Regions from separate parts of the Agrobacterium fabrum str. C58 genome, predicted to be linked through region 2. Evidence: predicted binding sites of a transcription regulator. Region 2 holds the regulator's gene; the other holds the start of a gene.

Region 1 (15,359 bases), 780 kb from region 2:
AGGCGGCCAGTTCCGCCTGGCGGGCCGTATCGAAAAAAAGGCCGGTGACGAAGTGCTGGTGCATGAATTCGTGCGCGCCGATGTCTTCACCAGCCTGGACGATGCGGTGGAGTTCACGATCCGCAAGGCGAAACTCATCATCGATCAGAACGGCGCATCACTTTTCCCAGGAAAATGATGACGTTTTCTTGCTCCGGACATTAAGATTCCGTTGTTTGCTTCGGCCTATCGTTTCTAGAGCATTTCCAGCAAAAGTGTACTCGGTTTTGCGTCCGGAAATGCGCAGAACAAAGAGTTAGAGCAATTCCGGTGAACCGCGTTCACAGCAATTGCTCTAGAGGGCGTGGAGTCGCGTCAATCAACCAGCGCGATATGGATCGATAGGGCGTGTGCCGATGCAATGGGCAAATCTGGCCCTCTTTCTGACGGAGGCCATCGTCTATTTTTCGGTAATGACGGCATTCCTTCATTACCGGCATATTCTCGGCATCGGTGTTTTTCTCACCGCGCTGGGCGTCATGCATTTCCTTGAAACCTATCTGGCCGCCGTTTTTTACGTGCAGCTGCCCTTTGGCGTGGCATCGCCCGGCTCCTCGATCCTTTTTGCCGGCAAGCTGATGATGATCCTCATGCTCTATATGCGCGAGGATGCCGCCGTGGTGCGACAGCCGATATACGGCCTGTTTCTCGGCAATATATTGACCGTCATCATGGCGCAGATCATCCGTTTTCACCAAACGGTGGCGATCGTTCCCGGCCAGTCGGTCAGTACCGGCTTTCTCGATGAGATGGGCATCCTGATGGTCTGGGGAACCAGCCTTCTCTACATCGACGCCATCGCCATCATCCTGTTTTACGAGAAGCTCGGGCGTTATCTGCAGCGCCATATCGTGCTGCGCTTCGCGATCTGCGGCGTCGTTATCCTGAGCTTCGATCAGGCGGGTTTTTATGGGGCGTTGCGGTTGTTGTTCAACGCACCTGTTGATGTCTTTTACGATGGCTGGAAGGCGAAGATGGCGGCGGTCGGCATCTATTCGCTGCTCTTTGCCACCTATCTCTGGCTGACAGCGGCCAAGGGCCGCTTTCTGACACGGCGCAGCGTTGCCGATGTCTTCAACGACTTGACCTTCCGGGAACGCTATGAGGAGCTTTTGTCCCGCTCGGGACGCGATATGCTGACCGGCGTATCGGACCGCGCCCGCATGGAACTTGATGCGCCCTCCCTCGTCGTGGAGTGCCTGGAGAAGCGGCGGCCGGTCAGCGTGCTGATCGTCGATATCGACCATTTCAAGACCGTCAATGACACGTTCGGGCACCTGCAGGGCGATGAGATCTTGCGGGAATTCGCCGCCGTACTGAAACGCGCCGTGCAGCCGCTGGGACATCTTTACCGTTTCGGCGGCGAGGAATTCGTCGCGCTCCTGCCGGCGATGACGCATGAAACAGCGCTTGCATTTTCGGCCAGTCTCCGGGTGGCGGTCCTCGCGGAGCTGCAACGGCCGGACGGTTCGCCGCTGACTGTCAGTATCGGCGTCGCTACCGCCTTCGAGGATGGGCAGCTTTTCCGCGCGCTTTTATCGGAGGCCGATGCGTGGCTCTACGCGGCAAAAAATAACGGCCGGGACCAGGTCCACGGCCGTCATGGCATGTGGGTCGGCTGATGCCGGCGATAGCCCGCATCAGCCTTCATTCAACGGGAATCAGGCGGCCTGCGCTAGTTCTTCGACCTTGGCTTCGGCAGCAGCAACGGCCTTTTCGACGGCTTCCGGGCCGAACGCCAGGCCTTCGACATAGATAACTTCCACGTCAGTCATGCCCATGAAGCCAAGAACGGTCTTGAGGTAGGGAACGGCGTGGTTCATCGAAACGGCCGGGCCTTCGGAATAAACGCCGGCGGCGGCCAGCACGATATAGACCTTCTTGCCGGTGGCGAGGCCAACCGGGCCGGTTTCGGTGTATTTGAAGGTCTGGCCGGCGCGGGCGACGTTGTCGATCCATGACTTCAGGCCGGAATAGATGTTGAAGTTGATGAGGCCGGTGCCGATGACGACAGTGTCGGCGGCCAGAAGCTCGGTGACGAGCTTGTCGGAGTAATCGGCAGCAACCGATTCTTCGGCCGTGCGCTGGTCGGCGGGCTTGCGGATCGCGGCGGTCTTGACGGTGTCGAGATGCGGAATCGGATCAGCGGCGAGATCGCGGTGGACAAGGGTGTTGGAAGCCGACTTGGCCTTCAGCTTGCCAGCCAGTTCACCGGCGAACTTGTTCGAAACGGACTCGTCGCCGCGCGGGCTGGAGGTGATGAGCAGAATGTTGGACATGGTCTTTTCCTTGCTTATGCGATGAATTGACGGGCGCCTTGGGAGGGCGGGAGAGCACGATGCCCTGCCTTTGCGCTCTATATGAAAAATTACTGCCATCAAGAAAACCGTGATAATGTGGAAGCAATCTATCGATGAAATGGATGGCACATGGACGCGAACCCGACGCTCGATCAATTGCAGGTGTTTTTGACGGTTGCCGAGACCGGAAGTTTTTCTGCCGCCGCACGAGCGCTCAATCGCGCTCAGTCGGTTGTCAGCTACACCATCGCCAATCTTGAGGCACAGCTTGAGGTGGTTCTGTTCGAACGCAATGGCGTGCGCCAGCCCAAGCTGACCGATGAGGGCCGCGCCATGCTGGAGGATGCAAGGCGCATCGTTGCCGGTTTGCAGGAAATGCGCGCCCGTGCCAAGGGGCTGAAGCAGGGCCTTGAAGCGGAGCTTTCCGTCGCCATCAGCACCATGGTGCCGGCTGAGGCAGTCGTCGCCGTGTTGCGGGATTTTCGCGAACAGTTCCCCACCGTCACGCTCAGCCTCAATGTCGGCGAGCTGGGCATGGTCATGGATATGGTGCTTTCCCGAAAGGCCGGCATCGGCATCGGCGGGGCGGTGTTGCGCCAGGACGATGACCTCGTCATGGAAAAGGTTGGCCATTCCTTCATGTTGCCGGTGGTTGCGGCCGATCACCCGCTGGCGCAGATCGAGCGGCCGCTGGTTCTCGCTGACGTGCGCGAGGAGGTTCAACTCGTGGTGACGGATGCCTCCGGCCTGACCAAGGGACGGGATTTCAACGTGCTGTCCTACAAGACATGGCGCGTCAGCGACATCGCCACCAAATACCAGCTCATCAAGGGTGGCCTCGGCTGGGGCGGTCTGCCTGCCTCGATCGTGCGGAATGATCTCACCAATGGCAGCCTGAAGGCGCTTGAACTAGAAGCCTATGAGCAGGGCGAATATCCGCTCTTCACGCTGCGGCGCGTCGATTCACCGGCTGGACCCGCCGGCCAGTGGCTCGCGCAAGCCTTCCAAGAGCGCCTGTCGGCTTGCCCGAACCACAAGGATTTCAACGGGATGCTGGAGGCGAGCAAGCAGAGGACAATGGCTGTCGCCGCGGAGTGACATTGGCTGCAGCCACTACCGTTATATTTGGATCAAGAAGGTGCCGCTTGCTTCTCCTCCCCGGCAGGGAGATGGAACAAGCGGCGGCGTAGGGCCCTTGCCTCGGCGCGATCACCGCACGGCGATAGTCGGTCTGGCGCATCGGTTCTGAAGAAGTGCTCTCCCGCCGATGTATCACCGGGAGAGTCGTGTTCCCTAGAGAACCAGACGGAACTTCGCGAAACCTTCCGCACCGTCACCAGCATCCTCGATTTTCGCGCCCTTGATTTCCGCCGCATAGTGGCGGCCTTTGGGGCCGGTCTCGAAGATTGCCGTGGTATTGGCCACCGGTGCAAAGGACCAGTTGGCATCCGCGGACGGATTGATGGTGCCCTGATCGATGATATAGCGCACGATCACGTCGCGGTTGGTATCGGGCGCTACGAAGATCACCTTGTCACCGGCGATGTCGGGGAATTTACCGCCGCCGCTCGCGCGGTAATTATTGGTGGCCACCACGAATTTCTGCTCGGGATCGATCGGCTTGCCGTTGAACTGGAGGTTCACGATGCGGTTGCTGTCGGGATTGACCGCCTTGCCGTCCTTGTCGAATTTCGCCGGTTTGGAAATGTCGATCTGATAGGTGACGCCGTCGATCACATCGAAATTATAGGACGGGAAGTCGGCGTTGAGCAACGGCGCGTCCTTGGCACCGGCCTCTACCGTGTTGAACATGCCGGCCGACATTTCCAGCCAGTTCTTCACCTGCGCGCCGTTGATCAGCACCGCCTGCACCGTGTTGGGATAGAGATAGAGGTCGGCGACGTTCTTGATGGCGATGTCACCGGCGGGGACATCGGTATAATAATCCGCGCCGCCGCGACCGCCAGACTTGAAGGGCGCTGCTGCGGAGAGCACCGGCAGATCCTTATATTGCCCTTCCTTCAGCATGTCCTTGATGTACCAGGTCTGGGCGTTGGAGACGATCTGCACGGACGGATCATCAGCCACCAGCGCGAAATAGGAGTAGAGCGGCGCGGACGTCTTGCCGACGGGACGGCGCACATAGGCAAGCGCTGCCTCGTGGTCAGTCTTGGCGGCGGCGAGAACCTCCGGCTTGTCAGTGAAATCGGCGACGACCTTGCGACTGTCATCGCGGTGATAGATCGGCCGGGCCTCAGAGGTGAAGTCGACGATCTTCCAACTCTTGCCATCCTTTTCGAGCAAGAGGTCGATGAGGCCCATATGCGAGCCCCAGAAACCGGCCATGACCGCCGGCTTGCCCATCAGCGTGCCCTTGACCGCATCGGCACCCTCGATGCCGTCCCAGGTCTTCGGACCGGGAAAGACAAGATGCTGGTGGCCGGTGAAGATGGCATCGATGCCTTCAACGGCGGCCAGATAAAGCGAGGCGTTTTCCATGCGCTCCGTCTGGCCCTTGCCGTCGATGCCGGAATGGGAAAGGGCGATGATGATATCGGCGCCTTCTTCCTTCATGACAGGCACCCAGGCTTTCGCCGCCTCGACGATGTCGCGCGTCTGGGCCTTGCCCTCGAGGTTCTTGGAATCCCACATCATGATCTGCGGCGGCACGAAGCCAATGATGCCGACCTTGACCGGGCTCGTCACGCCGCCGCCATCGCGGATCTGCTTTTCCAGAATGACATAGGGCTTGAAGAACAGCTCGTCGTTTTTTGGATCGGAAGCGAGCTGGCCCTTGGTGAGGTTGGCGCAGACATAGGGGAAACCGGCGCCCGCCAGCGTGTTCGACATATAGTCGAGACCGTAATTGAATTCGTGGTTGCCAAGCGTGCCGCAATCATAGCCCAGCACGTTCATGGCGTTGATGACCGGATGCTTGTCGCCGGCCTTCATGCCGCGCTCATAGGCGATATAGTCGCCGAGCGGGTTGCCCTGCAGAAAGTCGCCATTATCCACCAGCATCGAGTTTCCGGCCTCGGCGCGGATCTTGTCGATGATCGAGGCGGTGCGCGAAAGTCCCATCGTGTCGTTCGGCTTGTCGGCGTAATAATCATAGGGAAAGACGTGAACATGGATGTCAGTCGTTTCCATGATGCGCAGATGCGCCTGATTGGCCGCTGCGCGTGCGGCAAAGGGATGCAGCAACACCAGTGCCGAAGAGGCCGCAATGCCGCCGAGAAGCGAACGGCGGGTGATGGGGTGGAGAGCGAGAAGCGACGACATGGGAACTCCTTCGGATGAAGCTTGCTCTGTCAGGAAAACGACAGGGTAGAAGCAATCGCCGAGGAGTCCATCACCAAAATGACAAGCCCGTGACAGTCGGGCCTGTTTTCAACCGTTTGATAAATTTTTTGTCAGGGAAGCGCGACGGACATGTCGGCGCATTCTGGTTTCGGCACCAAGCGATCAGCGGGCGAGGGTCGGTTTCACTTCTTCGTGGAAGAAGCGGAAATAGGAGGTGAGTTGCGCCAGCGTGTTGGTGGAAAGCTTCAGCTGCAGGCCGAGGCGGTTCTGGTGCTGCCACTGCACCACACCCTCGATGAAGCCCAGATCGTCGCTCTGCACCTTGACCCGGCTGCCCTTGGCGGCGGCGAAAGGTCCGTCCAGTTCGAGAGCCATGCCGGTGGCGGAAAGATCAACCACACGGCCGCGGGTGGACTGGCTGAAATAAAACACCGTCGCGAAGATCCTCGTCTTGCTGCGGGCTGCACTGCGGGTCGCCATATTGAGGTTGTTTGTCATGTTGCTGCTCAAATCAATTTGTTTCCGATACCATGCATCATGCTGCGGAAAGCTTGAGAGCCATTTAGTTCTTCAGTTAAAATTGCAGGTAATTGCCGATTATGCTGTATCGATACGGCACTGATAGCAATTGTTGCGGGCGGAGCGCACATGTACATAAGCGACATCCGCACGCTCAAGAAGATGCCGCGCCCGCGACACGATCTCACCCGTCGCAGTCACCGCGCCGGTGCCGTAGACGATGCGGTCGTCGGCTCCATATCCGCGCACGATATAATTCGGGCTGTCCAGCATCGGCGGAACGGCCGCCGTCTGCGGATAACGCTTACATGCTTGCACATGCAGAAAGACCGGCCCGGTTTCCGCATAGGGTTGAAGCGAGGGAAAGGGCCGGTAGGCGAGGATCAGCATCGCTTCGCCTTCACCGATCTGCGACAGGCAGTGGCGGCAGGGCATGCCGCCCGGCGAAACGGCCTTTTCCGGCATGAGGCCATAGGCGTCGGGAGCACCCGCCCGGAAGGCCTCAGCTTCCTTAGCCGGCATTGCAGTGAAGACGAGATCGGTCATGGCGGGGCCTCTTGGATTGGGATCGGCGTTGCTTGTTTGCAGCTATGATCCCGAAATGGAGCACTATCCACCCGATTCTTGACAAGTGATGCAACCAGCCCATTGCGTGACTCGTTAGCTTCGGGAATCAGTGGCGCTCCTCGTTTCCGGAAGGTCTGATTTTATGTTGCGTCGTTTTCTGGCCGCCGTTCCGCTGGCTTTCGTTTCATTGACGCTTCCGATCGAGGCGGGCGCGCAGGTTGCCTCCGGTCTTGATGGCCTCTCAGACGATCAACTGCAGCAGTCGGTCAATTTCGTCATCGGCAACGCGATCTTCTCGCTCTATCATGAGGGTGCGCGCATGCTGATTTCGGATTTCGGGACGGCGGAGACCGCAAGCGTCCAGTCGCCGGCCGATCAGCTGGCCGGCACGCTGATTCTCCAGGCGAACGAGGAATGGCTCGATACCGCACTCGTCAATGCCACCGACAGCTGGTATCTGGCGCGCGAGGCGGAGACCTTGCCCGAGCATGAGGCCCCCGTTTTTTCCGCGCTGGTGCCGGACAGGAGCCGGGATCGCAACATGGCCTGCCTGATGGTGGGCCGCGACAAGGACGGTTATGGCGATCTGGCCGCGATGATGGGGCTTCCCAATACCGAATTCGACAAATGTGTTGCTTCCTATCCGGGTGTAGCCTCGGCCTGGGAGAATTTCCTCGCGCCTCACCGCAGCCAGACACCCTCGAAATTTTCCGTCAGCTACGTGCCGCCGCGCGATCCGGAACTCGAGCCTTATGCCATCATGGTCAAGGAATCGAAGGTTCTCGATCTCATCAGCCGAAGTTTCAGTGGTTATGGCCTGAAGGGCGACGTCAAGCTGACGGCCAAGTCCTGCGGCCGTCCCGATGTCTACTGGTCGGCCGAAAAGCGCGAAATCACCTATTGCTACGAGCTTGGTAAATTCCAGGCGGAGCTGATCGCCGATCATCTCCTGAACAGCGTCACGGAAGACAAGGGCGCGGCCGGCGGGCAGATCCCCACGGCCGTCAATCTGGAACGCGAAATCTGAGGCTGGTTGCCGAACGCTGGTGAGCTGGCCTCCCTGATGGAGGAGAATGCCATGCCGAAGGTCGTCGTTCGCAATTTCGCCATTTCGCTTGACGGATATGGCGCAGGACCGGACCAGAGCCTGCAGAACCCCTTGGGCGTTAAGGGCGAAGAGCTGCATCAATGGGCCTTCAAGACACGCACCTTCCACCGCATGTTCGGCAAGGAGGGTGGCTCGACCGGGACGGACGAGAATTTTTCCGAAAAGAGCTTCGAGAATATCGGCGCCTGGGTCCTAGGCCGTAACATGTTCGGTCCCGTGCGTGGTGCATGGCCGGATGAAAGCTGGAAGGGCTGGTGGGGCGAGGAGCCGCCTTATCATGTCCCGGTCTTCGTCCTGACCCACCATGCGCGCCCTTCCTTCACCATGAAGGGCGGCACCGAATTCCATTTCGTCACCGATGGCATCGAGGCAGCGCTCGATCGGGCGCTAACAGCTGCGAATGGCAAGGATGTCCGCATCGGCGGCGGCGTCTCGACCATCCGGCAATATATGGCGGCGGGCATGATCGATGAGTTGCATCTGGCGCTTGCACCGGTGTTTCTCGGCAAGGGAGAGCAGCTTTTCGAAGGGCTGGATTTGCCAGCACTTGGTTATCGCTGCACGGGAACGGTGGCGGGCGAGGGCGCAACGCATCTGATTATCGAGAAGGTTTGATTGCTGCTCATAGGCTTTACGTGCTGAGGTTTCCCTCCACCCTCATTCCTGTGCTTGTCACAGGAATCCAGCGGACGCGCGTCTGCGCGACGAGAGAGTCTTTTCAGCCCAAGGACTTGGGCTGACTGGATTACTGTGACGAGCACAGGAATGAGGGAGTGGGGTCGGGCGCACCCTAATTGAGAGCGGTATATGCGGCAGGCTGGGAGAGCCACACCCTCAGTTACGCAGCGAAATTTCCAGAAGCTCCGTATCGGCAAGCGGTTCCACCCAGGCCTCATAGGTGCCGACGGGCGAGAAGCCCATCATCTGGTAAAGCTGCAATGCGCGCGGATGGTCGAGCGTATTCGTGGTCACCGTCACCCGCTGCGGGTTGTCCTGCCAGGCGGCGTAAAGCGCCTGCAGAAGGAACCATTTGCCGACGCCCGCGCCGATCGCCTCTTCGAGCAGCCCGAAATAGGAAAGCTCGGTCACTTCGTCGCTCGCCTTGTTCAGTTCGAAGAAACCGGCGGGCGCGCCGTTCATATAGAGAACCGTGACGCTGTTTTTCGGATCGCGCAGGATGGCGGAAAGCTCGGCATCGCTCATGCGCATGCGCTTCTGCCAATGCCAGCGTTTCCCCACCCGCCAGTAGAGATAGCGGTAGAAGTGCAGGGGGATATTATTGACCCGCATCAGCGCCGTCTGGAGGTTGACCGGGATCGGCAGGCTGACCTTTGGCGGTGCGGTCATTTCCAGCTGTGTCACATGCGCCTTCAGCGGGCCATGGGAAATGACGGGCAGGGGATCGGCAGCGCCGGTGACGACGGGCGTATCTTCGAGCCCACCCCATTCCGACCACGAGCCGTCATAGAGCGAGTTATCGTGATGACCGAGCGATTCCAGTGCCAGCGTAACGACGGCGGCGGTGACGCCCGAGCCACAGCTTGTCACCACTGGCTTGGAAAGATCGATGCCGGCATCGGTGACCATCTTGCGTATGGCGGTCAGATCCTTGAAGTGACCGTTGTCGGAAAAGGCCATCGCCGGCAGGCTGCGCGCGCCGGGCATGTGGCCGGAGCGCATGCCGGCACGCGGCTCGGCCTCGTCGCCGGTGAAACGTCCGGCACCCCGGGCATCGGCAATCTGCTTTTCACCGCTATCGACGATGCCGCGCATGGTCGATAGCGAGGTCACGCGCTTGTCGTTGAAATCGGGTGTGAAGGTGGCGGGTTCGATCTCCGGTGTGCCGGTTTCAAGCGGCCGGCCTTCGCGCTTCCAGCCGTCGAGGCCGCCATCCAGCACATAGGCCTTGCGCACGCCCATCACCCGCAGCATCCACCACACACGCGGCGCGGAGAAGAAACCGGGGCCGTCATAGACCACGATCGTATCATTCTCGCTAAGACCAAGTTCGCCGGCCTCTTGCGCGAAGAATTCCGGCGAGGGCAGGGAATGCGGCAGGCCGGTCGTGTGATCGGCGATCTTGTCCTGGTCGAAGAACACGGCACCCGGCAGGTGGCCGGCGGCATATTCCTCCGCGCCGTTGCGCTTGTGCGCCGGAAGATACCAGGACGCATCAACGACACGAAACCCGGCCGTGCCGAGTTGTTTTTCCACCCAGTCCGCCGAAACGACGAAACGGCTCTTATCCGTGCTCACGATGTCTCTCCTGATTTCAGGCAGCAGCTTCAGGCGCGCCGAAACGAATGCGGAACCGCCTGTTCTCCTTGCCCTTCTTTTCTATCTTGGCAATGTGAATATCGCCCACTTCCTGCGTTTCGGAAACATGGGTTCCGCCGCAGGGCTGGCTGTCGATGCTGGAATTCTCGCCGATGCAGACGAGGCTGACCCGGCCGAGGCCCATTGGCGGGCGCACATTCTTGGATTTGACGATGCCCGGATTGGCCTGCAACTCCTCGTCGCTGATCCATTGCAGGAAGACGGGATGGTTGGCTTTCACCAGCTCCATCAGCTTTGCCGTCACTTCATCCTTTTCGATGGTCTCCGACATGTCGAAATCGACACGCGATTCGTCCTCGCCGACCGCCGCACCGGTGATCGGCCACTGGCAGACAACAGAGAGTAAATGGCAGGCAGTGTGCATGCGCATCAGCTTGTAGCGACGCGGCCAGTCCACATGCAGGGTCAGCTTCTCGCCGATCTCGGGGGAAGGCTGGCCTTCGAGTGGCACATGGACGATCACGCTCTTGTCGGCACCATTTTTCGTGACGCCGAGCTCGATGCGAGATCCGTCAGCCCTTTCGAGAAAGCCGCTATCGCCGGGCTGGCCGCCGGATGTGGCGTAAAAGCAGGTCTGGTCCAGTTCGATGCCGCCATCCTCATGCACCGCCGTGACGATCGCTTCTGCGGTAGAAAGATAAAAATCGTCACGGAACAGGGCATTCACAGGCATTTCGGCATGTCCTCAAACGGTTTCGTAGGGAACCGGAATCTCGCTCTTGGTCGCCAGCCACTGCGGCACGGGAAGCCCCTTGGAGCGCAGGAAATCCGGATTGAAGAGCTTCGACTGATAACGATTACCGTAGTCGCACAGTATCGTCACGATTGTATGCCCCGGACCGAGCTCACGGGCAAGGCGGATTGCGCCGGCAATGTTGATGCCGGAAGAACCGCCGAGGCACAGGCCTTCTTTCGTGACCAGATCGAACAGCACCGGCAGCGCTTCCGCGTCCGAAATACGATAGGAGAAATCCGGTGCGAACCCTTCCAGATTGGCGGTGATGCGCCCCTGTCCGATGCCTTCGGTAATGGAGGAGCCTTCGGACTTCAGGACGCCGTGTTTGTAAAATTCATAAAGGGCGGCACCTTCAGGGTCGGCAAGACCGATCTTGATGTCGGGATTGAAATCGCGCAGGCCGTCGGCGACGCCGGCCAGTGTTCCGCCGGAACCGACCGAGCATATGAAGCCATCGACCTTGCCGTCCGTCTGGTCCCAGATCTCAGGCGCGGTCGTCTCGATATGCGCCTGACGGTTGGCGATATTGTCGAACTGGTTGGCCCAGATCGCGCCGTTTTCATCCGTGGCGGCGAGCTGTTTTGCAAGCCGGCCGGAGACCTTTACGTAATTGTTCGGATTGGAATAAGGCGCGGCCGGTACTTCGACCAGCTTGGCGCCGAGAAGCTTCAGCGCGTCCTTCTTCTCCTGGCTCTGCGTCTCGGGAATGACGATCACCGTCTTGTAGCCGAGCGCATTGGCGACCAGCGACAGGCCGATGCCGGTATTTCCGGCCGTGCCTTCCACGATGGTGCCGCCCGGGCGCAATTGGCCGCGCCGTTCGGCGTCGCGGATGATGTAGAGCGCTGCACGATCCTTCACCGACTGGCCGGGATTGAGGAATTCCGCCTTGCCGAGGATTTCACACCCCGTCGCTTCAGAGGCAGCCTTCAGACGGATGAGCGGCGTGTTGCCGATTGCACTGAGCGCAGAGGAATGAATGGTCATGATCGAGCCTTCTTGTCTGAGCGGAAATTAGGTGCCGTTATGTCCTGTTACAACCGCCTCAAGGCAAGAAATTATCTTCCCGGCTCGGGCTTAGCCACGCAAAATTTTGCCGATACCCAGTTTTATGTGGTCTTCTTCACTGCGGCATAGGCGGCAAGCGCTCTTTCCCGCGCTTTTCCATGGTCAACGATCGGTAGCGGATAGGTCTTGCCGAGTTCGACGCCCGCCTTTTTCAGCGCATCTTTGGGCGCTTCGAACGGCTTGTGGATGTATTTCCGCTCGAGCTTTTCAAGCTCGGGCACGAACCTGCGCACATAATCCCCATCGCCGTCGAATTTCTCTCCCTGCAATATGGGGTTGAAGATGCGGAAGAACGGCGAGGCGTCCGCCCCTGAACCTGCCACCCATTGCCAGTTGGCGGCATTGGACGCCGGGTCCGCATCGACGAGCGTATCGCGAAACCACTTCTCGCCCTTCCGCCAGTCGATCAGCAGATGTTTGATGAGGAAGGACGCCACGATCATGCGCACCCGGTTATGCATGGTGCCATGTTGCCACAATTGCCGCATGCCGGCATCGACGATCGGGTAACCCGTCATGCCGCGCGTCCAGGCCTTGAAGGATTTTTCATCGTCCCGCCAGGAAAAGGCGTCGAAACTGTCGTTCCAGTTCTTTTCGCCCAGCTCCGGGAAATGGAACAGCAAATGGTAGCAGAATTCCCGCCAGACGATTTCCTTGCGGAAACGGCTGATATCATTGGAGGCGATATGTCGCGAAAGCCCTTTCGTGGCGTGCCAGACGGCCGCCGGCGATATCTCACCCGCGGCAAGATGCGGTGAAAGCAGCGACGTCGCGGGTTTTGCCGGAAAATCCCGGCCTTCTTCATAACCTTTCAGGGCGCCATCGATGAAATCATCGAGTTTGTCCAACGCACCGGTTTCGCCGGGGGTCCAGATATCGCTGAAATCCTTTGCCCAGTCCGGCTTGGTGGGTAGCAGCTTCCAGTTGGAGAGTTTCTCGGACTTCGGCCATACTTTCGGTGCTGTCAGGCTCTTTGGCGGATCCGCCGGCGCATGGGGCTCGTCGCTCCCCTCCAGCGCCCGCCAGAAGGGCGTATAGACGCGGTAAGGCCCGCCCGATTTCGTCTGCAGCCGCGATGGCTCATGCAGCAGCTGGCCGGAGAAGCTTCGAACCGTCAGCCCGTCGTCCCGGAGCTTCTGTTTGAGCGCCTTGTCGGTGGCCATGCCGGTCGGATCATAACGGCGGTTCCAGACCACGGTGTCTGCCCCGGTTTCGGATATCAGGTCACGCAGTATCCTCTCTGCATCGCCGCTTGCGAGCACGAGGCGGCCGCCGGCTTTTTCAAGCGAGGAGGAGAGAGCGGCAAGCGAATGGTGGAGCCACCATTCCTGCGCACCCCCTAAGGGACCGGCGGATTTTTCCCTGATATAGACCGGAATAACTGGCCCGCCATGCTCCACTGCGGCGAGCAAAGCAAGATTGTCAGAAAGACGCAGATCCTTGCGGAACCAGACGATGACGGGGGCGGTTTTTAGCGACATGAGAGGTCCCGGTTCACTTCCGCTTGAACGAGTGTTGAACCGCTTTGTTCCGCAAATCGGCTACAATGAGAAGATGGGGCACATGGTTTTTCGAGGGTTATTTTTTCGCTCTTGAAACCACAGGCGGAGGGAACCAACTGGAGGAGCCGGCGTTTGTCGCGGGTTAATGAAGCATGGAAGTGCAATCAATGTTGCTGAATGATGTTAAGTGGGAAAAGCCCGTTACCATATCCCTTCAAAACGGTGCTCCCCGGATTTTCAACGGCGTTTACGAAGCCTTCGATTTTCTCCAGCACGAATGGCCTGCGCGCGGCGACAGGGCGCATGAGCAGGCGTTGCGCCTGTGCCGCGCCTCGCTGATGGGCGACGTGGCGGGTGAAATCGCCCGCACCGCCTTTGTCGCCGCCAGCCGGCAGGCGCATTGCCTGATGGAGGACAAGGCGGAGGCACCGAATACGATCGCATCCTGAGCGTATTCACGACCGATGCACTGGAAGGCCACCCGGCAAAATCGGGTGGCCTTATTTTTTTGAGATAGGCTTTTGGGGAGATCAGGAAACGGGTTGTTTCGGACGCAGGATATGGCATCGTGTGCGCCCGAAAACGGATAATGAATGCGATGACCAACCATTACGGCTATATTGTTTTTCCTACAGCGCTCGGCCATTGCGGCCTCGCATGGGGAAGGCGTGGCATCGCCCGTCTGCAATTGCCTAGTCCTGACGCCGGCGAAACCGAAAAGCTTCTCCTGCGACGTCTGCCGTCATCCACGATTGCGGTGCCGGAAACACGCACGCGCGAAGTGATCGCGATGATCACCCGTTATTTCGGCGGCGAGGCGATCGATTTCACCACCGTGGAGCTCGATCTGGCCGGGCAGGAGCGCTTCTTCCTCGATGTCTACGCGGTTGCGCGGCAGATCGGCTGGGGCCGCACGACGACCTATGGCGGCATCGTGAAAGACCTCGGCCTCAGCATGGAAAAAGCCCGCGATGTCGGTCAGGCCATGGCGAAAAATCCGGTGCCGCTCATCATTCCCTGCCACCGTGTTCTGGCCGCCGGCGGCAGGCTGGGCGGCTTCTCCGCACCTGGCGGAACCACCACCAAATTGCGCATGCTCGATCTTGAAAATGCCGGCCGCAGCCGCGCCGACGAAGCGCAGGGCAGCCTGTTTTAAAGCAATGACAGATCAGTGCGCATGAATAGGCGTCTGATTTTTGCCCATTTCTCGTCAAATTGTCGCTAAATTGTCACAATACACGAGCGCCCTCTAACACAAGGGCGAGACGTTTGAGAGTATCCGCGTTAATTCTATCCGTTGCTTTGTCTTTTACAGTCGTTGCATCAGCCTCGGCAGGCATGCTGAACCAGGCAGAAAAATACACCGGACTGCATGAGTCCAAGAACAACAAGAGCCTCAAGAACATTCTTGGCGCAAATCCGCGCAGCACCCCCTGGTGTGGCCTTTTCCTTCATGCCGTCGCTAGCAAGGCAGGCCGGCAGTCCCCCAAATCCTTTGGATTTGCGAAATCCTGGACATCTTTCGGTTACGCCGTTCCAGTCAATCAGGCCAAACCCGGCGATGTCGTCGTCATTCGCAACGGCCGTGGTTATCATGCCGGCATTCTGAAGAGCATGAGCGGCAAGACGGCCCAGATCCTCGGCGGCAACCAGTCCGGCCGAGTGCAGGTCTCCAATTTCAACCGCAAGGCCATCGTTTCCGTCCGTCGCTGACGACGAGACAGTCTGATAAAGGCGGGCTCTGACCCGCCTTATACATTTCAAGACGCTTATGGCTGCTCCCTGACGCCAGGTGCCGCCTCGCGCTGGTCGTCGTCTTCAAGGTCCGTGGCGACGATGAAGGCATCCTCGTGCTGTCTTGCCGCCTGCCGGCGGGCGCG
Region 2 (15,359 bases):
CGTTATCCCGGGCCTCAAGGAATATGTCGAGTTCTTCGTTTCTGACGAAATGATCGGCCCTGACTCCCCGCTCGCAAACTATGGCCTCGTTGCCGCTCCGGACAAAGAGCGCGAAGAAATCCGCTCCAAGTTCGCCGCCGGCGCTTCGATGTAATAAAGAAAGAGGGGTGCTGCCTGCCGCGCCCCTCGTTCCGCTTCGGTGCCATTCCGCCTCGGCGCCATTCGTCTCGGTGATTGTCTCCGGTTGACATTTCCCATTCATCGCCATCCACATGATTATTGATGGATTACAGATGGATAGGATGTATCAACCTTGACGCTTGCCAGACTTTATTACAGTCAGGCGGCAAGCATCTCCGGATGGTCCAGCGGTCTCGTTTTGATGACTTTTTGATTTGCCCGATATCGCACCGTGCTCTTGAGGCACGCCGAGGGAACTCTAATGAACACATCGATCCTTTTGCTGATACTGGCGCTCATCGGCATCGGCAGTTATCTGCTCGGCCGCCGCCGCGCTGTTGTCCTGTCTGGTGGCCGTCCCTCCAGCATGCATTCCCGTGCCGGTTATCACGGCTCTTACGCGGTCGTCTGGGCTGTTTTGCCCGCGGCGTTCATTCTCTGTGCCTGGCTGGTCATCAGCCCGCTGCTCGTCACTTCCGCGGTGCGCGGTGATTTTCCGGAGGATGTCCGGGCGCAATCCGAGGCACAGCAGAGCCTCACCTATGGCATGGTGACCTCCATTGCCCGTGGCCTCCAACGGCTGGCGCCGGAAGAAACCGCGCAGGTTGAGGCCGACACGGCAGCGGTCCGGCCGCTTCTGGCATCGAAAGGTGTCGCGATCGCCGGTGAACCGCAGCGTTTCATGGTCGACGCGGCCCAGACGCTGAACGCGATGACCTCCACCAGCCGCCTGGGTATGATCGCCACCGTGCTGCTGGTCGCATTCGCCGGTGCCGCTTATGCACTGCGTTCAATCGCGCCGCGTTTTCGGGCGCGCAACAGGGTGGAGAGGGTCATTCTCGCGGCTCTGGTCGTCGCGTCGTCCATCGCCATCCTCACGACCATCGGCATCGTCCTTTCGATGCTCACGGAAGCGATCCAGTTCTTCACCATGGTTCCGGCGCACCAGTTCTTCTTCGGAACGGTTTGGGATCCGCGTTTTGCCGCGGCCGGCGCGACGGACTCTTCCGGCCAGTTCGGCCTGATCCCGCTGCTCGCCGGCACGCTCTATATCGGTTTCGTCGCCATGCTGGTCGCCGTGCCGGTCGGGCTGTTTTCGGCGATCTACATGTCGGAATATGCAACGCCACGCCTTCGCTCGGTGGTAAAGCCGCTGCTCGAAGTGCTCGCGGGCATCCCCACCATCGTCTACGGCTTCTTCGCGCTGACGACGGTCGGTCCTTTCCTCAGAGACATTTCCACGCAGATCAACGGTCTGGCGACGGGCAACTACGCCAATTTCATTCAGGCGCAGAGCGTCATCACCGCCGGCTTCGTCATGGGCATCATGTTGATCCCCTATGTCTCGTCGCTGTCGGATGACATCATCACCGCCGTTCCGCGCTCGCTGCGTGACGGTTCGCTGGGTCTCGGCGCCACACGGTCCGAAACCATCAAGAAGGTCATCGTTCCCGCCGCTCTTCCCGGCATCGTCGGCGCCGTGCTGATGACGGCCTCGCGCGCCATCGGCGAAACCATGATCGTGGTTCTGGCGGCCGGCGTTGCTGCCCGCCTGCAGCTCAATCCTTTCGAGCCCATGACAACGGTGACGGTGAAGATCGTCAGCCAGCTGACCGGTGACCTTGAATTTACCTCGCCCCAGACGCTGGTCGCCTTCGCGCTCGGCATCACGCTTTTCGCCATCACGCTTTGCCTGAATATCTACGCGCTATACATTGTGCGCAAATACCGGGAGCAATATGAATGACCGACATCGTCTCTCCCGCAGCCGGCGGTAGCGCCGTGAACAAAGCCACGCGCCGTGATATCGGCATCAAGCGCCGCTATGCCGCCGAACGTCGCTTCCGTGCCTACGGAATGGCAGCGATTTCTTTTGGCCTTCTCTTCCTCTTCCTGCTGCTCTTTTCGGTTGTTTCCAAGGGTTACACCGCTTTCCAGCAGACGATGATTACCGTTCCGGTCGAGTTTTCCGAACAGATCATCGATCCGAAGAATGAGCGCGCCACCAACCCGGCGAAGCTGATGACGGCCAATTATCCCGTCGTTGCCCGCGATGCGGTCGCTAAGGTTCTCGGCATTGCGCCGACGGACCGTGCCGGTCTTCGTGCCGTCAACCTCCTGATCTCCGACAGCGTGCGCACGCAGCTGCGTGACATCGTCGTCGCCGATCCGGCCGTCATCGGCACCACCCGTACCGTTACGCTTCTGGCGTCGGGCGATGTCGACAGCGCCTTCAAGGGCCAGGTCGATCTCACGGCAGATGAAGCCAATCGCCGCATCTCGAACCAGCAGCTCGGCTGGATGAACCAGCTCGCCGAAAGCGGGCAGCTCGGCAAACATTTCAACACCGGCATCTTCATCAACGGCGCCTCGAGCCGTCCGGAAGCGGCGGGTGTCGGCGTGGCGCTGATCGGTTCTTTCTACATGATGCTGATCGTGCTGGTGCTGGCGTTGCCCATCGGTGTTGCGGCCTCCATCTATCTCGAGGAATTCGCCCCGAAGAACCGCCTGACGGATCTCATCGAGGTGAATATCAACAATCTCGCGGCTGTTCCCTCGATCGTTTACGGTCTGCTCGGGCTTTCCGTCTTCATCAACTTCATGGGCTTTCCGCGCTCGGCCTCGCTGGTCGGCGGTCTCGTCCTGACGCTGATGACCTTGCCGACGATCATCATCGCGACGCGTGCTGCCCTCAAGGCCGTGCCGCCGTCGATCCGTGCCGCAGCCCTCGGGCTTGGCGCTTCCAAGATGCAGACGATCTTCCATCATGTGCTGCCGCTCGCCATGCCCGGCATCCTGACCGGCACCATCATCGGTCTCGCCCACGCTCTGGGTGAAACGGCGCCGCTGCTGCTGATCGGCATGGTGGCATTCGTTGCGAATTATCCGACAACGCCGATGGATCCGTCCACGGCCCTGCCGGTGCAGATTTACATGTGGGCGAACGAAGCCGAGCGCGCCTTTGTCGAAAGGACATCTGGCGCTATCATCATCCTGCTTCTGTTCCTCATCGTCATGAATGTTGGCGCAATCCTGTTGCGTCGCCGCTTCGAACGGCGCTGGTAGAGGGAGATTGAGCAATGAACATGTTGTCGGAAGCAGCAGTTGAAAAGGCGCTGGACAAGAAAATGAATGAAGTCTCATACAAGATGATCGGCAAGGACGTTTCGGTTTATTACGGCGAAAAGCGTGCGCTTTACGACGTGAACCTCAATGTCCGCGAAAACACGGTGACTGCACTTATCGGCCCGTCCGGTTGCGGTAAATCCACTTTCCTGCGCACCTTGAACCGCATGAACGACACGATCGACGGTTGCCGGGTAACCGGCAAGATCACGCTCGACACCGACGATATCTACGATCAGCAGATCGATGTCGTGGAACTTCGTGCCCGCGTCGGCATGGTGTTCCAGAAGCCGAACCCCTTCCCGAAGACGATTTACGAAAACATCGCCTATGGTCCGCGTATCCACGGTCTCGCCCGCAACAAGGCGGATATGGACCAGATCGTCGAGCATAGCCTGCAGAAGGCCGGTCTCTGGAACGAAGTGAAGGACCGTCTGCTGGAATCCGGCACCGGCCTTTCCGGCGGTCAGCAGCAGCGTCTGTGCATCGCCCGCGCAGTTGCCGTCAGCCCCGAAGTGATCCTGATGGACGAGCCGTGCTCGGCGCTGGACCCGATCGCGACCGCCAAGGTCGAGGAACTGATCCACGAACTGCGCACCAATTACACGATCGTCATCGTCACGCACTCCATGCAGCAGGCGGCGCGTGTTTCCCAGCGCACGGCCATGTTCCACCTTGGTCACCTTGTCGAAGAAAACGAAACCGACAAGATGTTCACCAATCCGGACGACCAGCGCACGCAGGACTACATCATGGGCCGCTTCGGCTGATCCTGGCCGGCGCTTTCTCGAAACCGAACAAGACTGGTGCCTCTGCCGTGCCCGCTTCCGGGCACGCGCATGCAGGCCAAGCCGGAGGACTAGACCATGACACAGACAACGACCCATTCGCATATTCTGTCTGCCTATGATGATGAACTGAAGTTTCTGACGCGTCGTATCGCCGAAATGGGCGGTCTTGCCGAGCAGATGTGCGGCGACGCCGTGCGTGCGCTCGTGAATTCCGATGCTGCGCTCGCGCAGAAAGTCATTTCGGACGATACCATTCTTGACCACGCTGAGCGCGAAATCGGCGACAAGGCGATTGTCACCATCGCCAGACGCCAGCCGATGGCGGCTGACCTTCGCGAAATCATCGGCACCCTGCGTATTGCCGCTGACCTGGAGCGCGTCGGTGATCTCGGCAAGAATACCGCCAAGCGCGTCATTGCGGTTGCCGGAACCGGCGTTCCGCGCAAGCTCGCCCGTGGCATCGAGCATCTGTCGGAACTGGCGCTGGTGCAGCTCAAGGAAGTGCTTGACGTCTATTCCACCCGATCCGCCGAGAAGGCCAATGCCATCCGCGAGCGCGACGAGGAAATCGACGCCATGTATACGTCGCTCTTCCGTGAGCTTCTGACCTACATGATGGAAGATCCGCGCAATATCACCACCTGCACGCATCTTCTGTTCTGCGCCAAGAACATCGAGCGTATCGGCGACCACGCCACCAATATCGCCGAGACGATCTATTACATGGCCACCGGCAGCCAGCCGGAGGGCGAGCGTCCGAAGGACGACAGTTCCAACACGCTCGGTTCGGTGACCGAGTAACAGACAGGCAGAGGCTTGTGCGGAGTTAGCATATGGTGCCGAAGATTGCAGTTGTGGAAGACGAGGAAGCGCTGAGCGTCCTGCTTCGTTACAATCTCGAGGCTGAGGGATACGACGTCGACACGATACCCCGTGGCGACGAGGCGGAAATCAGGTTGCAGGAGCGTATTCCGGATCTTCTCATCCTGGACTGGATGCTGCCTGGCGTCTCCGGCATCGAACTTTGCCGGAGGCTCAGAATGCGGCCGGAAACGGAACGCCTGCCCATCATCATGCTGACGGCGCGTGGCGAAGAGAGCGAGCGCGTTCGTGGCCTTGCCACCGGCGCCGACGATTATGTCGTCAAGCCGTTCTCGACGCCGGAACTCATGGCCCGCGTCAAGGCCATGCTGCGCCGGGCGCGTCCCGAGGTTCTGTCTTCGGTGCTGAAATGTGGTGATATCGAACTGGATCGCGAGACCCATCGCGTTCACCGCAAAAGCCGCGAAGTGCGCCTCGGCCCGACGGAATTCCGCCTGCTGGAGTTCCTGATGACCTCGCCGGGCCGGGTGTTCTCCCGCTCGCAATTGCTGGATGGCGTCTGGGGCCACGATATCTACGTCGACGAGCGTACCGTTGACGTGCATGTCGGACGCCTGCGCAAGGCGCTCAATTTCTCCCATATGCAGGATGTCATCCGCACCGTGCGTGGTGCCGGATATTCGATGGAAGCCTGAGAGGAACCGAACTGACGGTTCCTTTCAGCGCGACATACTCCAAAATCGAAAGGCCCGAAACCGGAATGGTGTCGGGCCTTTTCATTTTGAACCTTCCGCAAAGACGACAGCATCATCCCTTTGACAACTTGCCGATGGCTCGCAGAAATCCGGATTGCCGGGCGAAACCCGACGGCGGTGAGGAAAGCCTTGACGCTCTGCTGTCGCTGACCGGGAAGCGCGATACTTTTGTCACAAAAAAACGGGCCCGAAAGCCCGTAGTTTTTGAGTGTCAAATGCGTGCCGCAACACTCAAGCCTTACGGCGCTCGCTAACCGGCTGGTAGGCGAGCTTCGCATGGAACTTGCAATAGGGCGAAGATTCCAGCGCTTCACAACCGCAGAAATGGAAATCATCTTTCAAGGGGTCGCCGACCGGCCACTTGCAGGTGCGCTCCGTCAGTTCCGTCAGCGTCAGGCGACGGGAAATCGGGGTGACGACGTTTCTGGAAGGAACGTAATCGAGAACTTCTGCAGTCTCGACGCCGATCTCTTCCTGAAGAGCCGTTGCCGCGTTGGAACGCGTCAGGATCCGGGCCGGTGCCGTGCCGACACGACCGGCGAAATTCGTCGCGCGCGGGGCAGGGGCGGCGGCGCGCTTGGGCGCGGAACGCGCCGAAGTGACCGGACCGCCGGCCTTGACGCGTCCCGGCAGATTGAGACGGTGAACCTTGCCGATAACGGCATTACGGCTGACACCGCCCAGCTGCGCTGCTATCTGGCTGGCGCTAAGTCCCTCGGCCCACAATTTCTTGAGTTTCTCGACTCGCTCGTCTGTCCAGTTCATGCCGCTTCTCCGCTTTTCGCGTGTATTGTCGGCAGAATCCCTCTCCGCCCCGCGGGCGTGCCGCAAGCGTGGTTTCCGCCAGATTTTCGGTGACTAGTTCCGCCGCAATGCAGTCTAGTAATTAGCGATTAACCTAGTGCCAGCCCGACTCCGTGGCAAGAGTCGGGGGAATCATCTGGAATCGATTTTCCGGTTTTCCCCAACTTGCTGGTGAGTTGAGTCTGAAAGGCAACACCTTGGGCCTCGAAAGCTTCCATCTACTACTGCTTGAGACGCCCGGCAAATGCGGACTTTTGTTGACATCGGCAGGCGAACTGACAATAGTGCCGGTGCCGCCGCAAGGCGGCATTTTTGATTTTCAGGCGAGGGATAACCCTCAGAGCCTATTGACAACCGTCTGACAGCGCGTCCGCGCAAGGAGTGATACAGCCATGGCCGAAGCCGCCGCGCCATTGTTCGATACGTTTGCAAGAGCCCCCCTGCGCTTTGAGCGAGGCGAGGGCGTCTGGCTTTTCACGGAAAGCGGCGAGCGATATCTGGATTTTGCGGCCGGCGTTGCGGTCAACTCGCTGGGCCACGCCCACCCGCACCTCGTGGAAGCGATCAAGACCCAGGCCGAGAAGGTCTGGCACGTCTCCAACCTCTATGAAGTGCCCGGACAGGAAAAGCTTGCAAAGCGACTGACGGAAGCGACATTTGCGGACAAGGTCTTTTTCACCAATTCCGGCGCGGAAGCGCTGGAATGCGCGATCAAGACCGCGCGCCGTTACCATTATTCCAAGGGACATCCGGAAAAGTTCCGCATCATCACATTTGAAGGCGCCTTCCATGGCCGCACGCTGGCGACGATCGCCGCCGGCGGCCAGCAGAAATATCTCGAAGGTTTCGGTCCCAAGGTCGAAGGTTTTGACCAGGTGCCGTTCGGTGATGTCGATGCGCTGAAGGCTGCCATCACGGCCGAGACGGCCGCACTTCTGATCGAGCCCATTCAGGGCGAGGGCGGCATCCGCGCGCCGGCCAAGGAATTCCTGCAGCTGCTGCGGTCGCTTTGTGATGAGCACGACCTGCTCCTGATTTTCGATGAGGTCCAGACCGGCGTTGGCCGCACGGGCAAATTTTTTGCCTATGAGCAGACTGGTGTCGCGCCTGACATCATGGCGGTTGCCAAGGGTATCGGCGGCGGTTTCCCGCTCGGCGCGTGCCTTGCAACGGCGGATGCCGCTTCCGGCATGACGGCCGGCGTGCACGGCACCACCTATGGCGGCAATCCGCTGGCCATGGCGGTCGGCAATGCCGTGCTCGACGTCGTTCTCGCTGACGGCTTTCTCGAAAAGGTCCGTGATGTCGCACTGGTTTTCCGCCAGGGGCTTGCCTCGCTGAAGGATCGTTATCCCGATGTCATCGAGGAAATTCGCGGCGAAGGCCTGCTGCTTGGCATCAAGGCCAGAGTTCCCTCGGGTGAGCTGCTGCAGGCCATGCGTGCGGAACATCTGCTCGGCGTACCGGCGGGAGACAACGTCATCCGCCTTCTGCCGCCACTCGTTACGACGGCGGAAGAGGCTCGCGAAGGGTTGGCACGCGTGGAAGCGGCAGCCGCATCCCTGACCGCCAAGCAGGCGAAAATCGCCTGAGGAAACAATAAAAGCGGGCCTCTTCCTGGAGGCTCGCGAGCATGGGATAGTTTGAAATGGCTTCACCTAAACATTTTCTCGACCTGTCGGCCGTTGGCCCGCAGGACCTGCGGACAATTCTTGACGATGCGCGCGCGCGCAAGGTCGCCACGAAGGCGGGAACGGCGGAAAAGCCGCTGGCCGGCAAGATGCTGGCCATGATCTTCGAAAAGCCGTCCACCCGCACCCGCGTTTCCTTCGATGTGGGCATGCGCCAGCTCGGCGGCGAGACCCTTTTCCTGTCGGGCACTGAAATGCAGCTCGGTCGTGCGGAAACGATCGGCGATACCGCCAAGGTGCTGTCGCGTTATGTGGATGCCATCATGATCCGTACCACGGATCATTCGCGCCTGCTCGAGCTTGCCGAACACGCGACGGTGCCTGTTATCAACGGCCTGACCGATGATACCCATCCCTGCCAGATCATGGCCGACATCATGACGTTCGAGGAACATCGTGGTCCGGTCAAAGGCAAGACCATTGCCTGGACGGGCGACGGCAACAACGTGCTGCACTCTTTCGTCGAGGGCTCCGCACGTTTCGGTTACCGCATGACGATGGCGGTGCCGATGGGTTCCGAACCGCATGACAAGTTCATGAACTGGGCCCGCAACAATGGCGGCGAGATCGCGCTGTATCATGATGCGGACAAGGCGGTCGCGGGTGCGGATTGTGTCGTCACCGATACCTGGGTGTCCATGAACCAGGAGCACAAGGCGCGCGGCCACAACATCTTCCAGCCCTATCAGGTCAATGAGGCCCTGATGGCCAAGGCGCAGAAGGACGCGCTGTTCATGCACTGCCTGCCGGCGCATCGCGGTGAAGAAGTGACGGACGCCGTGATCGACGGCCCGCAATCGGTGGTCTTCGATGAGGCGGAGAACCGTCTCCACGCGCAGAAATCCGTCATCGCATGGTGCATGGGCGTGATCTGAGAAATTCACCCGTCCTGATCGTCTTCGGGCCGGGTGCTTGAACTGACACGCATCGATTACCATCTGTGGGGCTTCGAAGAGACGCGTCGGTTTGCTGGCGGGCCATCATCACAATTGCACGTTTTTCTCCGGAGGCGGTTTCGCTTCCCGGGTCTCTGTGCGACAAGCAAAAACCACATTTGAAAGCCGGACTTTTGGACGGTAGCGGCGCCACGGCTGCGCCAAGGAGTATCAACATGGCAGATGTAACGGTTGAACTGGACGATCTCAATTTTGCTGGCGACGACAAGGTTGTGCCTTTTCAGGTCGAAGGTCTGGATGTACGCGGCCGCGGCGTGCAGGTCGGGCCGCTGCTGAACGCCATCCTCGAACGGCATGACTATCCCGCCGTGGTTGCCCGCTTGCTGGCGGAAGCGACGGTCCTCACGGCGCTGATCGGCACCTCGCTCAAGTTTTCCGGCAAGCTGACCGTCCAGACCAAGGGCGACGGCCCGGTTGACCTGCTGGTCGCGGATTTCTCCGCGCCGGACAGCATGCGCGCTTACGCCCGTTTTGATGAGGAGCGGCTGGCGGAAGCGGTTGCGGCCGGTGAAACCTCGCCGGAGCAATTGCTGGGCAATGGTATTCTCGCCTTCACCATCGATCAGGGCGCGGGCATGCAGCCCTATCAGGGTATCGTGCCGCTCGATGGCTCCTCGCTGGAAGACATTGCCGGGGTCTATTTCCGCCAGTCGGAACAGCTTCCCACCCGCGTGCGCCTTGGCGTCGCGGAGTTCTTCGACCGCGACAGTGAAGGCAAGCCGCGCCACGGCTGGCGTGCAGGTGGCTTGATCGCGCAGTTCCTGCCGCAGGCCCCCGAGCGGTTGCGCATGCGCGATCTGCATGGTGGCGATGGTGACGAAGGTGGCCACGAGGTGCAGGAGGACGATGCCTGGACCGAAGCCGTGACGCTGCTGAACACGATCGATACCGATGAGCTGACCGATCCGCAGGTGCCGGTGGAACGCCTGCTCTACAGGCTTTTCCACGAAAGCGGCGTGCGCATCTATGATCCGCAGGCCATTTTCGACCGTTGCAGCTGCTCGCGAGACAAGATCAAGGGTGTGCTCTCCGGCTTCACCGCCGAGGAGATCAAGGCGAGCGAGGAAGACGGCGCCATCGCCGTAACCTGCGAGTTCTGCTCCACCACCTATCGCTACGATGTCAGCGAATTTGAGAATGCCTGAATCTTTTGAGAATGCCTGAATCGAAAGTCGCGCTCTAACAGGCGCGGCTTTTCCTTTGCCGGGCGGATGTCGTCAGTTCAGGACGCGCATCAGGCCGGGTGAATCCAGCGAAAAGGCGGGTATGGTGACATTGAACACCTCGCCATTTTCCGTTTCCATCTCATAATGGCCGAACATCAGGCCTGAAGGCGTATCCAGCGGGCAGCCCGAGGAATATTCATAGCTGTCGCCTGGTTTGAGCTGCGGCTGTTCACCCACGACGCCCGGCCCGTAGACCTCGTCCACCTGTCCGTTCTGATCGGTGATATGCCAATAACGGTTGACGAGTTTTACGGGGACATCGGAATTGTTCGCGATCACGACTTTATAGCCCCAGACGTAACGATCGTCATCCGGGTCGGATTGTTCCTCGAGATAATACGGATCGACCGTCACCTCGATATCCCTTGTCAGAGCACGATACATACGCGCCACACCTCAATATTATGCCTGCCGCCACATCCTACACTATAGGCTCTGGCTATCGTCAAGAAAATGAATGACTTGACGGGCAGGAGGCATCTCCTGTTGCGCTGTTTTCCAGCGTTAGGGATAACAATAAAGGTAAATATGGGTTGCTTGTTGCGGACTTTTGCGGCCGATCAGGCAAACCATGGCCCGACACCTGGGTCGGGCCATGGCGATTTGCCGATTGAATTTTCAGGCGGAAACGGCCGCAAGACCCTTTGCGAGATCTTCCAGCAGATCGTCGGTATCCTCGATGCCGCAGGAAAGGCGCAGGGTGCCTCCGGAAATGCCGAGTTCGGCACGCGCCTCGTCGGAGAGGTTCTTGTGTGTCGTCGTACCGGGATGGGTGATGAGGCTCTTGGCATCGCCGAGATTGTTGGAAATCTTCACGATCTCAAGCGCGTTCTGCAACTTGAAGGCTGCGTCCTTGCCGCCCTTCAGTTCGAAGGCCACCAAAGTGGAGCCTCCGGACATCTGCCGTGCGATGATATCCGCCTGCGGATGATCGGCGCGGCCGGGATAGATGACCTTGGCGACCTTGCCGCTATCGGCGAGGAAATCGGCGATCTTCGCGGCATTCTCCGTCTGCTGCTTGACGCGAAGCGGCAGGGTCTCGATGCCCTTCAGAAGCGTCCAGGCGTTGAACGGCGACATGGCCGGGCCCGTATGGCGGAAATAGTCCTGCAGCTCTTCTTCGATCCACTTCTTGTCGGAGAGGATCACGCCACCCAGGCAGCGGCCCTGGCCGTCAATATGTTTGGTGGCCGAATAAACCACGATATGGGCGCCGAGTTCGAGCGGCTTCTGGAAAAGCGGCGTCGCAAAGACGTTATCGACCACCACTTTCGCGCCGATCTGGTTGGCGAGCTTCGCCACACCGGCAATATCAACCACTTCGAGCGTCGGGTTGGTCGGGCTTTCAAGGAAGAACAGCTTGGTGTTCGGCTGGATCGCCTTTTCCCAATTGTCGAGATCACGTCCGTCGATCAGCGTGCATTCGATGCCGTATTTCGGTGCGAGCGTTTCCACCACCCAGCGGCAGGAGCCGAAAAGGGCTCGTGCGGCAACGATGTGATCGCCGGCGCGCAGCTGGCACATGATGGCGGCGGTGACGGCGGCCATGCCGGAGGCAAGCGCGCGCGCGTCTTCCGCGCCTTCCAGCAGGCACATGCGCTTTTCGAACATGTCATTGGTCGGGCTGGCGTAGCGGGCGTAGATGAAGCCATCCGTTTCGCCCTTGAAGCGGGCTTCGGCGGCTTCGGAGTTTTCGTAAACGAAACCCTGGGTCAGATAGATCGCTTCCGACGTTTCACCATAGGGTGAGCGTAGCGTACCGCCGTGAACGAGCTGGGTTGCCGGGCGCCATTTATTGCTCATGTGATCACCTTCAAAACAAAAAAACCGGCCGCAAAAGCAGACCGGTTCCTAGCACCCGGTCTTTTTAGCCACTTGTTTAACGTGGCTGCAAGCCGACCGGCCAAATCACCACGGGATAAGCTTGCCATACTGCCGTTACCGGCTTGCGTCAATGCTTTCCTTTTGGTTTTGTCGCCGTAAAAAGGAATGATGACCATGACGAGAACCACGGGGACGAGAACCACGGGCATTTTGGCGGATGGCGCAATCCGGGCGCTGTTTGCGGGCGACAAGCTGAAAAGCGAGGCCGATCTCGATGTCGACCAGGTGCAGCCCGCCAGCCTCGATCTGCGGCTCGGCTCGAAAGCTTACCGCGTCCGCGCCAGCTTCATGCCTGGCCCCGGAACCCGCGTCATCGACAAGCTCAACCGCTTCAGCCTGCACGAGGTCGATCTCAGCCAGGGTGCGGTGCTGGAAACCGGCTGTGTCTATATCGTTCCCTTGATGGAAAGCCTTGCTCTGCCGGCGGACATGTCGGCCTCAGCCAATCCGAAAAGCTCGACCGGCCGGCTTGATATATTCACCCGCGTGATGACCGACAATGCCCAGGAATTTGACAAGATTCCGGCTGGCTATACTGGTCCGCTTTATCTGGAAATCAGCCCGCGCACTTTCCCCATCGTGGTGCGCCGCGGCTCGCGCCTGTCGCAGATTCGCTTCCGCATCGGCCACGCACTTCTCAATGAAAGTGAAGTGCTGAAGCTGCACGAGACGGAAACGCTGGTAGCTAGCGAAAACCCGAACGTGACGGGCGGCGGCATTGCGCTGTCGATCGACCTCAAGGGTTTCGGTGAGAACGGGCTGATCGGTTACCGCGGCAAACATCATACGGCGGTGGTGGATGTCGACAAGAAGGCCCAGCACGATGTCCTCGATTTCTGGGAACCGCTCTTCGCGCGCGGGCGTGCGGAACTGATCCTCGATCCGGATGAATTCTATATCCTCGTTTCACGCGAAGCCGTGCATGTGCCACCGCTTTATGCAGCCGAAATGACGCCTTTCGACCCGTTGGTGGGCGAATTCCGCGTGCATTACGCCGGTTTCTTCGATCCTGGCTTCGGCCATGCGCAGGCCGGCGGCACCGGCAGCCGCGCCGTACTTGAAGTCCGCAGCCACGAGGTGCCCTTCATCCTGGAACACGGCCAGATCGTCGGCCGGCTGGTTTACGAACACATGCTGGAAAAACCGGAAGGCCTCTATGGCACCGGCCTCGGCTCAAACTATCAGGCGCAGGGGCTGAAGCTCTCCAAACATTTCCGCGCCGAATAATGAACCCCGGCGGGCCGCTTGACACCCGCCGCGAACTGTCCGATGTCTTAGCCTGCGCGGGTGTAGCTCAATGGTAGAGCAGCAGCTTCCCAAGCTGAATACGAGGGTTCGATTCCCTTCACCCGCTCCACCTTATTTCTCAGGGCTTCTAGCCGATTATGATTGTTGAAGAAGCTGCGAATTTTACAGGTTGTTTTACACACGGTGTTCACCGTTTGACCTCTTTACCTATTGTCTTTGTGCTTCGATGGTAGGTTTTAAGTAGTGTAAATTGGCTTCGAAATCTCTTTTCAAACATGCCCATAAAGGTTCGGTAAATGTGGCCAGCGCTTGCAAGGTGCCTTGTTCCCAAATAGACAATCCAGATGTTGAATGCAGAGACTGGAGAGTGACGTGGCTGAGATTATCTACGGCGATCAGCATGTGTCGATGGCGCAACGCCAGCTCGTTGAAGTTTTTGGCGCGGGCAACGTACCGGGCACTCTGTATCTCGGTTACCCAATACTACTGAACGCACAGGGCAACGTTAAGGTTGACGCGCTCTATGTGTCTCCCTTTCACGGAGTTTGGGCATTCGATTTGGAGCACGGGAACAATGACCCGGGGAAACAGGAGGAGTTCGAAGAAATCGAATCCTCTACCGAGCGTCTCTACAACGCACTTCATTCAAAACTATTGGAGGACGATGGCCTCGTTAAGCGCTCCAAGCTACAGGTGCCTGTCAACGTCATAACGCTATCAGTAGATCAATCTTTTGATGACGAATACGTACGCTTTCTAACTATCGACCAAGTTAATAGCGCACTGCAGCAAGGTGTCGAGATTCCCCGAGCGTATTATGAGCGCCTGTGCTCGGTAATCGAGCGAACAGCAACTATCCGACCTAAAAAACAAAGGGCGGCTGTCAGCAAAACCGGATCGCGTGGAGCGATAATCAAAGAGATCGAAAAGAAAATTGCTAACCTCGATGCTTTTCAGAAAAAGGCTGCGATAGAAATTCCGTCCGGCGTTCAGCGCATTCGTGGCTTAGCAGGTTCCGGTAAGACCATCGTACTGGCATTGAAGGCTGCTTTTTTACACACGAAAAACCCCGACTGGCAGATTGTAATAACCTTTCAGACTAGAACTCTTTATCAGCAATTCCGCAGGCTAGTGCGTCAGTTCTGTTTTGAGTTCTCGAAAAGCGAACCTGACTGGTCCAAGCTTTTAGTGATGCATGCTTGGGGTGGCGCGACGACACCGGGCCTCTACACCAGCTTCGCGGAAGCTGCATCGCTTAAAAAAATGACGTTCTCTGAGGCGTCCAGCAAATATGGTCAGAATGGCGCATTTAGAGGGGCGTGCAGCGAATTGCTACAGGCATCGAAAGCTGGTGGCGAGATTCGTCCAATTTACGATGTAATTCTTATAGACGAAGCCCAAGATTTCCCCGCAGAGTTTTTTGAACTGGTTTTTCTATATACGAAAGACCCCAAGCGAATCGTATACGCCTACGATGAACTTCAAAACCTGTCTGACTTCGACATGCTCCCGGCAGAGAGCCTATTTGGCGTTCGGCCAGATGGCACACCGAACGTTGAATTGCGAAACGAACCCGGCAGGGCAAGAAGCGATATTGTCTTGCCGATATGCTATAGAAACTCGCCTTGGAATCTGACAGCCGCACACGGCCTCGGTTTCGGTACGGCGCGCGAACAAGCACCGAATGAACCGAGCAACCTTATCCAACTCTTCGATGGATCTGAACTCTGGACCGATATTGGCTATTCTATAGTGCAGGGCCCGCTGACGGCTGGATCGCATGTCCGGCTCCGTCGTGATGAGGCTTCGACACCGGCATTTTTTTCCGAGCTTTTGAGTCCAGAGGAAAGCTTGAGGTTCATTCAGTTCGACACAT

Evidence for each region. The regulator PhoB, encoded in region 2, activates phosphate uptake and scavenging genes when phosphate is short. The targets are predictions, from matches to a motif close to TGTCATNNANCTGTCAT.
Region 1: a site for PhoB is predicted at 5,700-5,716, ahead of ATU_RS05980 (bifunctional 2',3'-cyclic-nucleotide 2'-phosphodiesterase/3'-nucleotidase). Genes of this name have one in related genera too.

What each region holds. Positions count from the first base shown of each region.
Region 1 covers NC_003062.2:1,200,095-1,215,453, forward strand. The annotation lists gene ATU_RS05960 (HlyU family transcriptional regulator) at 1-178, shown strand, start outside; gene ATU_RS05965 (GGDEF domain-containing protein) at 396-1,661, shown strand; gene ATU_RS05970 (FMN-dependent NADH-azoreductase) at 1,701-2,318, opposite strand; gene ATU_RS05975 (LysR family transcriptional regulator) at 2,469-3,437, shown strand; gene ATU_RS05980 (bifunctional 2',3'-cyclic-nucleotide 2'-phosphodiesterase/3'-nucleotidase) at 3,633-5,621, opposite strand; gene ATU_RS05985 (PilZ domain-containing protein) at 5,805-6,140, opposite strand; gene ATU_RS05990 (DUF1203 domain-containing protein) at 6,240-6,707, opposite strand; gene ATU_RS05995 (DUF4344 domain-containing metallopeptidase) at 6,871-7,755, shown strand; gene ATU_RS06000 (dihydrofolate reductase family protein) at 7,807-8,451, shown strand; gene sseA (3-mercaptopyruvate sulfurtransferase) at 8,671-10,092, opposite strand; gene ATU_RS06010 (alanyl-tRNA editing protein) at 10,109-10,846, opposite strand; gene ATU_RS06015 (cysteine synthase A) at 10,859-11,896, opposite strand; gene ATU_RS06020 (cryptochrome/photolyase family protein) at 12,019-13,458, opposite strand; gene ATU_RS06025 (DUF982 domain-containing protein) at 13,647-13,928, shown strand; gene ATU_RS06030 (methylated-DNA--[protein]-cysteine S-methyltransferase) at 14,078-14,635, shown strand; gene ATU_RS06035 (TIGR02594 family protein) at 14,749-15,192, shown strand; gene ATU_RS06040 (hypothetical protein) at 15,249-15,359, opposite strand, start outside.
Region 2 covers NC_003062.2:417,159-432,517, forward strand. The annotation lists gene ATU_RS02020 (substrate-binding domain-containing protein) at 1-154, shown strand, start outside; gene pstC (phosphate ABC transporter permease subunit PstC) at 443-1,927, shown strand; gene pstA (phosphate ABC transporter permease PstA) at 1,924-3,246, shown strand; gene pstB (phosphate ABC transporter ATP-binding protein PstB) at 3,261-4,076, shown strand; gene phoU (phosphate signaling complex protein PhoU) at 4,173-4,898, shown strand; gene phoB (phosphate regulon transcriptional regulator PhoB) at 4,931-5,614, shown strand; gene ATU_RS02050 (GcrA family cell cycle regulator) at 5,906-6,439, opposite strand; gene ATU_RS02055 (aspartate aminotransferase family protein) at 6,871-8,070, shown strand; gene argF (ornithine carbamoyltransferase) at 8,127-9,044, shown strand; gene ATU_RS02065 (Hsp33 family molecular chaperone) at 9,281-10,270, shown strand; gene apaG (Co2+/Mg2+ efflux protein ApaG) at 10,343-10,735, opposite strand; gene ATU_RS02075 (O-succinylhomoserine sulfhydrylase) at 10,970-12,154, opposite strand; SAM riboswitch at 12,198-12,276, opposite strand; gene ATU_RS02085 (2'-deoxycytidine 5'-triphosphate deaminase) at 12,350-13,462, shown strand; tRNA gene ATU_RS02090 (tRNA-Gly) at 13,519-13,592, shown strand; gene ATU_RS02095 (DEAD/DEAH box helicase) at 13,856-15,359, shown strand, end outside.